4 regions of the Lacticaseibacillus suihuaensis genome follow, and region 3 is predicted to be linked to each of the others. Evidence: predicted binding sites of a transcription regulator. Region 3 holds the regulator's gene; each other region holds the start of a gene.
What was found. The regulator CtsR, encoded in region 3, represses protease genes until heat stress. The targets are predictions, from matches to a motif close to TTGGTCAAAAAAGGTCAAANA.
Positions count from the first base shown of each region.

Region 1: a site for CtsR is predicted at 1,467-1,487, ahead of clpB (ATP-dependent chaperone ClpB). Genes of this name have one in related genera too.
Region 2: a site for CtsR is predicted at 867-887, ahead of ACYVRZ_RS09360 (ATP-dependent Clp protease ATP-binding subunit). Genes of this name have one in related genera too.
Region 4: a site for CtsR is predicted at 1,043-1,063, ahead of ACYVRZ_RS07285 (ATP-dependent Clp protease proteolytic subunit). Genes of this name have one in related genera too.

Region 1 covers NZ_BAAGBJ010000001.1:283,934-286,089, forward strand. The annotation lists gene clpB (ATP-dependent chaperone ClpB) at 1-1,349, opposite strand, end outside; gene ACYVRZ_RS01270 (LapA family protein) at 1,692-2,069, opposite strand; gene ACYVRZ_RS01275 (SDR family NAD(P)-dependent oxidoreductase) at 2,079-2,156, opposite strand, start outside.
Region 2 covers NZ_BAAGBJ010000010.1:4,661-6,816, reverse strand. The annotation lists gene ptsP (phosphoenolpyruvate--protein phosphotransferase) at 1-119, opposite strand, end outside; gene ACYVRZ_RS09370 (phosphocarrier protein HPr) at 119-385, opposite strand; gene ACYVRZ_RS09365 (hypothetical protein) at 495-686, opposite strand; gene ACYVRZ_RS09360 (ATP-dependent Clp protease ATP-binding subunit) at 936-2,156, shown strand, end outside.
Region 3 covers NZ_BAAGBJ010000004.1:213,310-215,465, forward strand. The annotation lists gene ACYVRZ_RS05660 (ATP-dependent Clp protease ATP-binding subunit) at 1-1,026, opposite strand, end outside; gene ACYVRZ_RS05665 (CtsR family transcriptional regulator) at 1,191-1,658, opposite strand; tRNA gene ACYVRZ_RS05670 (tRNA-Pro) at 1,773-1,846, opposite strand; tRNA gene ACYVRZ_RS05675 (tRNA-Gly) at 1,851-1,922, opposite strand; tRNA gene ACYVRZ_RS05680 (tRNA-Arg) at 1,959-2,032, opposite strand; tRNA gene ACYVRZ_RS05685 (tRNA-Leu) at 2,048-2,133, opposite strand; tRNA gene ACYVRZ_RS05690 (tRNA-Gly) at 2,145-2,156, opposite strand, start outside.
Region 4 covers NZ_BAAGBJ010000006.1:154,825-156,980, forward strand. The annotation lists tRNA gene ACYVRZ_RS07275 (tRNA-Arg) at 25-96, shown strand; gene ACYVRZ_RS07280 (hypothetical protein) at 158-862, opposite strand; gene ACYVRZ_RS07285 (ATP-dependent Clp protease proteolytic subunit) at 1,130-1,720, shown strand; gene ACYVRZ_RS07290 (MarR family winged helix-turn-helix transcriptional regulator) at 1,787-2,156, opposite strand, start outside.

The sequences.
Region 1 (2,156 bases), on a different contig from region 3:
GCCAGCTCCGCCTGCAGCTGGGTCAGGCGCTTTTGAGACGCCGCGTCGCTTTCCTTGCTCAGGGCCTGAGCCTCGATTTCAAGCTGCATCTGGCGCCTTTCGGCCACGTCCAGTTCCGTCGGGCGGGAGTTCATCTCCACGTTGATGTTGGCACTGGCCTCATCGACCAGGTCGATCGCCTTGTCCGGCAGGAACCGGTCGGTGATGTAGCGGTTGGACAAGGTTGCCGCGGCGACCAAGGCCGAGTCGTGAATCCGGACGCCGTGGAAAATCTCGAAGCGTTCCTTCAAACCGCGCAGGATCGAAATGGTGTCTTCCACCGTCGGCTCCTGGACCAGTACCCGCTGGAAGCGCCGCTCCAGCGCCTTGTCTTTCTCGATGTTTTCGCGGTACTCGTCCAGCGTGGTCGCGCCGATCAAGTGCAGCTCGCCTCGCGCCAGCATCGGCTTGAGCAGGTTGCCGGCGTCCATCGCGCCTTCGGCCTTGCCGGCGCCGACGATGGTGTGAATCTCGTCGATGAACAAGATGATCTGCCCCTCAGACGCTTTGACCTCCTTGAGCACGGCCTTGAGCCGCTCCTCGAACTCACCGCGGTACTTGGCACCGGCCAAGAGGCTGCCCATGTCCAGGCTGATGATGGTCTTATTCTTCAGGTTGTCCGGCACGTCCTGACGCACGATGCGCTGGGCCAGCCCCTCGACGATCGCCGTTTTGCCGACACCGGGCTCACCGATCAACACCGGGTTGTTCTTGGTCTTGCGCGACAGGATGCGAATGACGTTGCGAATCTCCTCGTCGCGGCCGATGATCGGATCCATCTTGCCGGTTCGCGCCTCTTTGACCAGGTCGGAGCCGTACTTTTTGAGGCTTTGGTAATTGTTCTCCGCGGTTTTGCTGGTGACCTTCGCGCCGCCGCGAACCTTGTTCACCGCGGCGGTCAGCTTCTTGGCGGTCAGCCCGGATTCCGTCAGGTACTGGGTGATCGGCAGGTACTGCTGGTCAAAAAGCGCGAGTAACACGGCCTCGGTGGCGATGTAGGTGTCGCCTAGCTTCTCTTGGACCTTACCGGCGTCTTGCAGCAGCTGGTACAAGGTCGAGCTGAGCGATTGACCGTAGCTGGTCGCCCCTTCCACCACTGGCAGGTCGTCTAGGGCCTTGTCGATCGCTGCGTTCAGCCCGTCGAGGTTGACCCCGGCGTCTTTGAACAAGGTGCTGGCAAACGCGTTGGGCTGCACCAGCGCCTTCATCAGGTGGGCCACATCGATTTCCTGGTGGTGCCGCACCGCCGCAATCTGCTGGGCTGAGGCCAGCGCCTCACTGACGGCCTGGGTTAAGTTATCTGGATTCATGTTCATCCTCCTTTGGCATCGCAACCGCGGCCAGTGGCCGCCGATTGTCTGGGCTACCCCTTCATGATACGCGGTTGAAGGGCGTCGCCGCTACAGGGACATCTTACCAAGAAGGCATTGGTCAGTAAAGGTCAAAACAAGTTCGACGGCAAAAATCGGTCGCAGGGCGGAGCCGCCAGTCGCCTTGACGCGCGGCACCGGCGCGAAGCGGCCGCCAACGCGTCAGCCCCGCCTGCTCCATCCGTCCGTGTGGGACCGCGCCGCTTTGGATCCACCACCGCGGTCGCGCTGCCAAAAAAGCCCCGCCGATGCGGGGCTTTCTCACAGCAATCCAGGCCTTCGTTACTTGGTGCCTGGGGCCGGCCGATTGGCACTGTCTGACGCAACCACGCCTGCGGCCAGCTGGCGCCGCAGGTCCTCGATCTCCGCGTCCTTGTCCTTAGTGGCTGCGGCCACCTGGGCCTTCACGTCGGCCTCAAGCGCCTGGTTGGTTTTGGTCAGCGCCGCCATTTCCTTTTTGGTCTTGGCAAGGCTTGCGGTCGACACCAGAAGCGTGACCAAGGCGCCGAGCAGAAGCGACACGACGATCACGACGATCAGCGGCCACTTGAAAGCGGCACCGAAAAAGTTGACGGCCACCGGCTGGCCGTTCAGCAGGGCAAAGATGATCACGATCAGGGCAATCACCAGTCCGACGATTAAGCGTTGTTGATTTTTCATTCAATTCGCCTACTTTCGGTTGAATAAACCGCCGGCCAGCCAATCGCCGACGTGCGGGGCAAGCGTGTAGAAGTTGGCGGCCAGGCT
Region 2 (2,156 bases), on a different contig from region 3:
TCTTTTTCTGGATCTTCAATTGTAGACTGAGAAAATGACAAATCGGGTTGCACTAACATGTAGGCCTTCGCAGTTGCGATGCCGTCACTAGCAGCGATCCCTTTGAGTTGCTTTGTCATTAGTCAGACAGACCTTCCTTTTTCATCGTTTCTTCGATGGCGTTGATGGCATCGGCTTCGTCGGCACCCTCAGCGGAGATGGTCACGTCGGCACCTTGGCCAACGCCCAGGGACATCACGCCCATGATGGACTTCAAGTTGACGCTCTTCCCCTTGTATTCCAAGTTGATGTCGGAGTTGAACTTGCTTGCGGCCTGAACCAAAAGGGTAGCCGGACGTGCGTGGATCCCTGTTTCTGCAATGACATTAAATTCGCGTTTTTCCATGAGTAATCTGCTCCTTCGCATAAAAAGTCTTTTCCGAATAGAATGGACAATTCTATCTCTTGTAAACCTTACCATCATTCCGTTTTCACGGCAAGTCTGAAGTCGCTTTTTAATCTCCCGACCCGGATTTGTAACGGTAGACGATGTTACCGCCGCGTTTGGCCTGCCCCACGATCTCGTCGCGGTTGGGATAGTCGGTCCAAGCGGTCCGAAACGCCCCGAAAGTTTCCGGGGTCACCTCGATTTCGCTGCGCGACCCTGCGCGTAACTCGTCCATCAGCTGCTGGTAGTCCGGTGCCATTCGCCTGCCTCCTTTAAAGCGCCAGCCTTTGAAGTTGACGCGCTTTGACGTACAAGATTATGCTAGCATTATGCGAGTGAAACCGCAATCAAAACCGATAAGAAAAGGGTTTCGTCAAATTTTTTAGCACTCTCGGCATTAGAGTGCTTGCAAATTTAACCCGCTGTTGTATACTAGTCCTTGGTCAATAAAGGTCAAAGCTTTTTTTGACAAGGGGGGCTCCCCCCACAAAGAAAGGTCGTGATCGCGATGCTCTGTGAGAACTGCCATCAAAATCCAGCGACCATTCACCTGTACACCAGCGTGAATGGTCAACGCCAAGAGATCAACCTGTGCCAAAACTGCTACCAGCAGCTCAAGGCGCAAGCAGGAGGTTCTATGAATCCAACCAATGCAAGCAACGACCCCTTCGGCTTCAACAGCCTTGACGACCTGTTCAAGGCGATGAGCCAGGGGCAAAATTCGGGCCAGCCCGAATCCCCAACCGCACAGACCCCGCCGACGCAGGCCGGCCGCGGCGGCAACAACAACCGCGGCGGCGGCAACAGCGTGCTCGCGCAGTTCGGGGTCAACCTGACCGACAAGGCCAAAAACGGTGAGATTGATCCCGTGATTGGCCGCGACGCCGAAATCGCCCGGGTGATCGAAATCCTGAACCGTCGCACCAAGAACAACCCGGTGCTGATCGGTGAGGCCGGGGTCGGTAAGACCGCGGTGGTCGAGGGGCTCGCCCTGAAGATCGCCAACGGTGACGTGCCGGCCAAGCTGCAAGAGCGCCAGGTCATCCAGCTCGACGTCGTGTCGCTGGTGCAAGGCACCGGCATTCGCGGCCAGTTCGAGCAGCGCATGCAGCAGCTGTTGACCGAGCTGAAGAAGAGTCCCAACGTCATTTTGTTCATCGACGAGATTCACGAAATCGTCGGGGCCGGCAACGCGGAAGGCGGCATGGACGCCGGTAACGTGATCAAGCCGGCGCTGGCGCGTGGCGAGATGCAGCTGGTCGGCGCCACCACCAACAACGAGTACCGCCAGATTGAAAAAGACAGCGCCTTGGCCCGGCGCCTGCAGCCCGTCACCGTCGACGAGCCGACCGAGGCCGAAACCGTCAAGATCCTCGAAGGCATCCAAAAGCGCTACGAGGATTACCACCACGTCACCTACACGCCGGCCGCGATTCAGGCCGCTGTCACCCTGTCCAGCCGCTACATTCAAGACCGCTTCTTGCCCGACAAGGCCATCGACTTGCTGGATGAGGCCGGCTCGCGCAAGAACCTGACCATCACCGTGGCCGATCCCAAGACCGTGCAGGCCAAGATTGACGACGCCGAAAAGCAAAAGCAGGCCGCGCTGAAGCAAGAGGACTACGAAAAGGCCGCGTTTTACCGCGACCAGGTCACCAAGCTTCAGAAGATGCAAGACCAGCAAAAGCAGGACGCCAACGCCGACACCCCAACCGTGACCGATAAGGAC
Region 3 (2,156 bases):
CAGCGCCGCGTCTTTTTCGATGTACTTCTGGTACTCGTCCAGAGTGGTGGCCCCGATCAGCTGCAGCTCGCCGCGAGCCAGGGCCGGCTTCAAAATGTTGGAGGCGTCGATTGCGCCTTCCGCCCCACCGGCGCCGATCAGCGTGTGAAGCTCGTCGATGAACAAGATGACCTGCCCGTCTTGGTAAATCTCGTCGATCACCTTCTTGAGCCGGTCCTCGAACTCGCCGCGGTACTTGGTGCCGGCGACCAAAGACCCCATGTCGAGCATCATCAGCCGCTTGTTCTTCATGTCGGCCGGCACCTGCCCGGCCACAATTTTCTCGGCGAAGCCCTCGGCGATGGCGGTTTTGCCGACCCCTGGTTCACCGATCAAAACCGGGTTGTTCTTGGTGCGACGCGCCAGGATCTGGACCAGCCGCCGCACTTCCTTGTCGCGGCCGACCACGGGATCCATCTTGTTCTCCCGGGCCAGCTGGGTCAGGTCACGCGCGAGACCGTCGAGCGTCGGGGTGCCGGCGCTGGCCGCCCGGGTCGGCCGGGCAGCTGGGCCGCCCTTGTGCTTGGCCGGGGCATCCGAGATACCCATTTTCTTCAGCACCAGCTGCCGGGTCTTGGCCAGGCTCAGGTCTAGGTTCTGCAGAATCCGGGCCGCCAGGATGTCATCCTCGCGCAGCAGGCCGAGCAGGATGTGCTCGGTGCCAATCTTTAAGGCGCCGAGCCGCTTGGCCTCATCGCCGGCGAAGCTCAGAATCTCCTTGCCCTTGGGCGAGTACGGCAGGTAGGCGTCCTTGGCGGTGCTGCTGCCGGCGCTGGTGCCGTAACCGGTGAAGCGTTCGATTTCATCATGCACATCGGCCTCGGTGACCGACAGCTGACGCAGGGTCTTGCCGGCGATGCCCTCGGGCTCGATCACCAGGGCAATCAAAAGGTGCTCGGTGCCGACGGCGTGGTGGTGGAAGGCCTTAGCCTGATCCTGCGCGATTTGTAAGACGTTTTTAGCACTAGGGGTGAATAAGTTGTCCATACGCAAACTCCTTTGATCCCTGGGATCGGTTCAACACTAACGTTCATCTACTATTGAGTCACAGTTCGTCGTCGCGGTGCAACTACAGCGGTCGGCGGTGCGGTGCGGCAATCCCGGTCGGCCGCGCAGTTGCGACAGCCGAACTAGTGCGACCGCAACACAGGCTAGTGGCCGTAGCGCAGGCTGTCAAGCAGCGCCTGCATCAGCCTGGCTCGCAGCCGGCCCTCGCTGACCGCGTCGGGCTGGGCCAGCACCTGGGGGCTCAGCACGTTGAGCATTGCGGTGCCGGTTTGGCGACTCACCAACCCAGCCTCGTACAGCTGCTGCAGCATGCGCTGAGCCGCCGCGTCGCTCAGCGTCTCCGGCAGCTTCTGAGCCATCAGGCACACCAGCGATTGGTCGGACAGCTGACTGACCTTGTGAATGCGAATGTAGCCCCCGCCGCCGCGCTTGCTTTTGACCACGTACCCCCGCTCCGGGGTGAAGCGGGTCTTGATCACATAATTGATCTGGGACGGGACGCAATTGAACTGGTCTGCGACCTCGGCTCGCGAGATCTCGACCTGCCGCTCGGCCTGAAGCATCGCTTTCAGGTACTGCTCAATCACATCCGACATGTTCTGCCCTTGCAATACGACACCTCCTTTGTCGAGAGTCTGACTAATCTTGACTTTCATTATAGCCATGGTTGGCCAAAAAAGCGAACGCAAAAAAAGATCGGCGTCTGCACGTCGATCTTTGACTGATCGGGAAAACGGGATTCGAACCCACGACCTCTACGTCCCGAACGTAGCGCTCTACCAAGCTGAGCTATTTCCCGATGAAGCGGAAGACGAGATTCGAACTCGCGACCCCCACCATGGCAAGGTGATGTTCTACCACTGAACTACTTCCGCATTATCGCTATTCAATTGCGTTCCGGCGAGCCGGAATGCACCCAGTAGGAGTCGAACCTACAACCTTCTGATTCGTAGTCAGACACTCTATCCAGTTGCGCTATGGGTGCGTATTAATATGACCATGCCGAGAGTCGGGTTCGAACCGACACGGTAATCACTTACCGCAGGATTTTAAGTCCTGTGCGTCTACCAGTTTCGCCATCCCGGCGGAAAGTGAGAAGCGGAAGACGA
Region 4 (2,156 bases), on a different contig from region 3:
TTCCCTTAATATAATTAGGTACTTGCGCGGTTAGTGTAATGGATCGCACGTGAGATTCCGGTTCTCGAAATCCGGGTTCGACTCCCGGGCTGCGCATCAGGTACCACACAAAGCAGGCGTTGCCAGTGATGGCGACGCCTGCTTTTGCGTTCAGCGGTTACCAGGAGTAGGCGCGAAAGGCCTTGTTGTCGGTGAGGTGCGACTGAGCGACAATCTGGTGGCCGAAGTAGACCTCGGTGAACAGGCCTTCGTTGAGCTCGGCGTCTTTGGCTTGCCCCAGTTCGGCCAGGGTGGCCAGCGCGAGGTTGGCGCAGTGGGTGCCGAGCTGTTTTTTGGCGCGATCGGTCAGCGGTGCGACCTGGGCGTTGACCTGCGCCTTGACGTGGTGGTCTTGATCGATTTTGACGCTAATCACCATCAGGGCCCAGGCGAAGGCGGGGTTGGCGGTGCCGGTTTTGGTCGAATGGCCGTTGTGATCGAGGGTGCCAGCGGCAAAGCCTTGGTCCTGCTTCAGGGTCTTGGCGATGGCGGCGTTGAGTTTGGCCAGCACGGTCTTGGCCCTTTGGACCTTGGCCCGGGATTCGGCGGCGGCGTGGCTTGCGACGCTGGCTTCGCGGCTGCTCGCGGCTTGCGAAGACTGCGCGGCGGCCCGGGAAGACCGGGAGGCGGCCGCCTGTTCCTGTTTGGTCGGCGGCGCCGGGGCGACGGCCAGGCCGATGGCGAACAGGACGACGCCGACGAGCACATCGATGCCCGGCGTCTTGAGCGAGCGGTGCTTGAGGATGTGCAAAATCAGCAGAATCAGGCCGACGGTGATGAAGCCGACGCCGAGCCAGGCGAGCAGTGTGGATAAGTAGGACATGCGACAATCTCCTTACAGGCAGCTTTTAACGTCGATCAGGGCTGGACGTTGCCGCCTTCATTGTGGCACGTTGCCCCGCGGCGAATAAAGTAATCTGCCTCGGCGAATTTCGGGTGCCGACCGATGCGCGAGACCGCGCCGTTGTGCTATGCTGAGGACACGAAAAAAAGTGAGCCGAAGTATTTGACCTTTTTTGACTTTTGACGTATGCTTAGCACTGTATTCAAATGAGTGCTAATTTACGCACGTAACCTAGGAGGAATACCCATGCTAGTTCCTACAGTCGTTGAACAGACCAGCCGCGGCGAACGCGCCTACGACATTTACTCACGCCTACTCAAAGACCGGATCATCATGCTGTCCGGGGAAATCAATGATCAGGTGGCCAACTCGATCATTGCCCAACTGCTTTTCCTGGACGCCCAAGATCCGGATAAAGACATCTACCTCTACATCAACTCGCCCGGTGGTGTGATCACCTCCGGGCTGGCGATTCTCGACACGATGAACCTCATCCACGCGGATGTGCAGACCATCGCCATCGGGATGGCCGCCTCCATGGCCAGTGTGCTTCTGGCCGGCGGGAAGAAGGGCAAGCGCTTTGCGCTGCCACACTCCGAGGTTCTGATTCACCAGCCACTGGGCGGGGCCCAGGGCCAGCAGACCGAAATCGAAATCGCCGCCGAGCAGATCCTGAAGGCCCGCGTCAGCCTGAACCAGATCCTGTCCGACGCGACCGGCAAGTCCGTCGATGAGATTAAGGCCGACACCGAACGCGACCACTACCTGACCGCGCAACAGGCCAAGGATTACGGCCTGATCGATGCGATTTTGACCACCAAGGCCGACCAGAAGTAAGTGGCCGGTGACGCCAAAAAGCCGTTTCTCGCAATTGAGAAACGGCTTTTTGTGTGCGGTGTTGGGTTAGCTCAGGGCCTGGTCCTGAATGGCGGCCAGGTGCGAGTCGACGCGGTCGACCTGCGCCTTGATCGCGTCGTAAGTCGGCTGATCCAGCTGCATCAGCCGGGTGCAGTCGCCGACGTGGGCGAAGATCTCGTCGCGCGAGTCCTTGGCCTTTTGGGTCAGGCTGACGTCGACGCGCCGCTCGTCGGTGGTGGAGCGGGTGCGGGTGATCCAGCCGCCTTTTTCGAGGCGCTTCATCAAAGGCGTCAGGGTGCCAGAGTCAAGCTCGAGGGTCTTGCCCACCTCCTTGACGGACATGGTCCCGTGCTCGTACAAAGACAGCAGGGTGATGTACTGCGGGTAGGTCAGGCCAAAACGGGCCAGGGCCTGC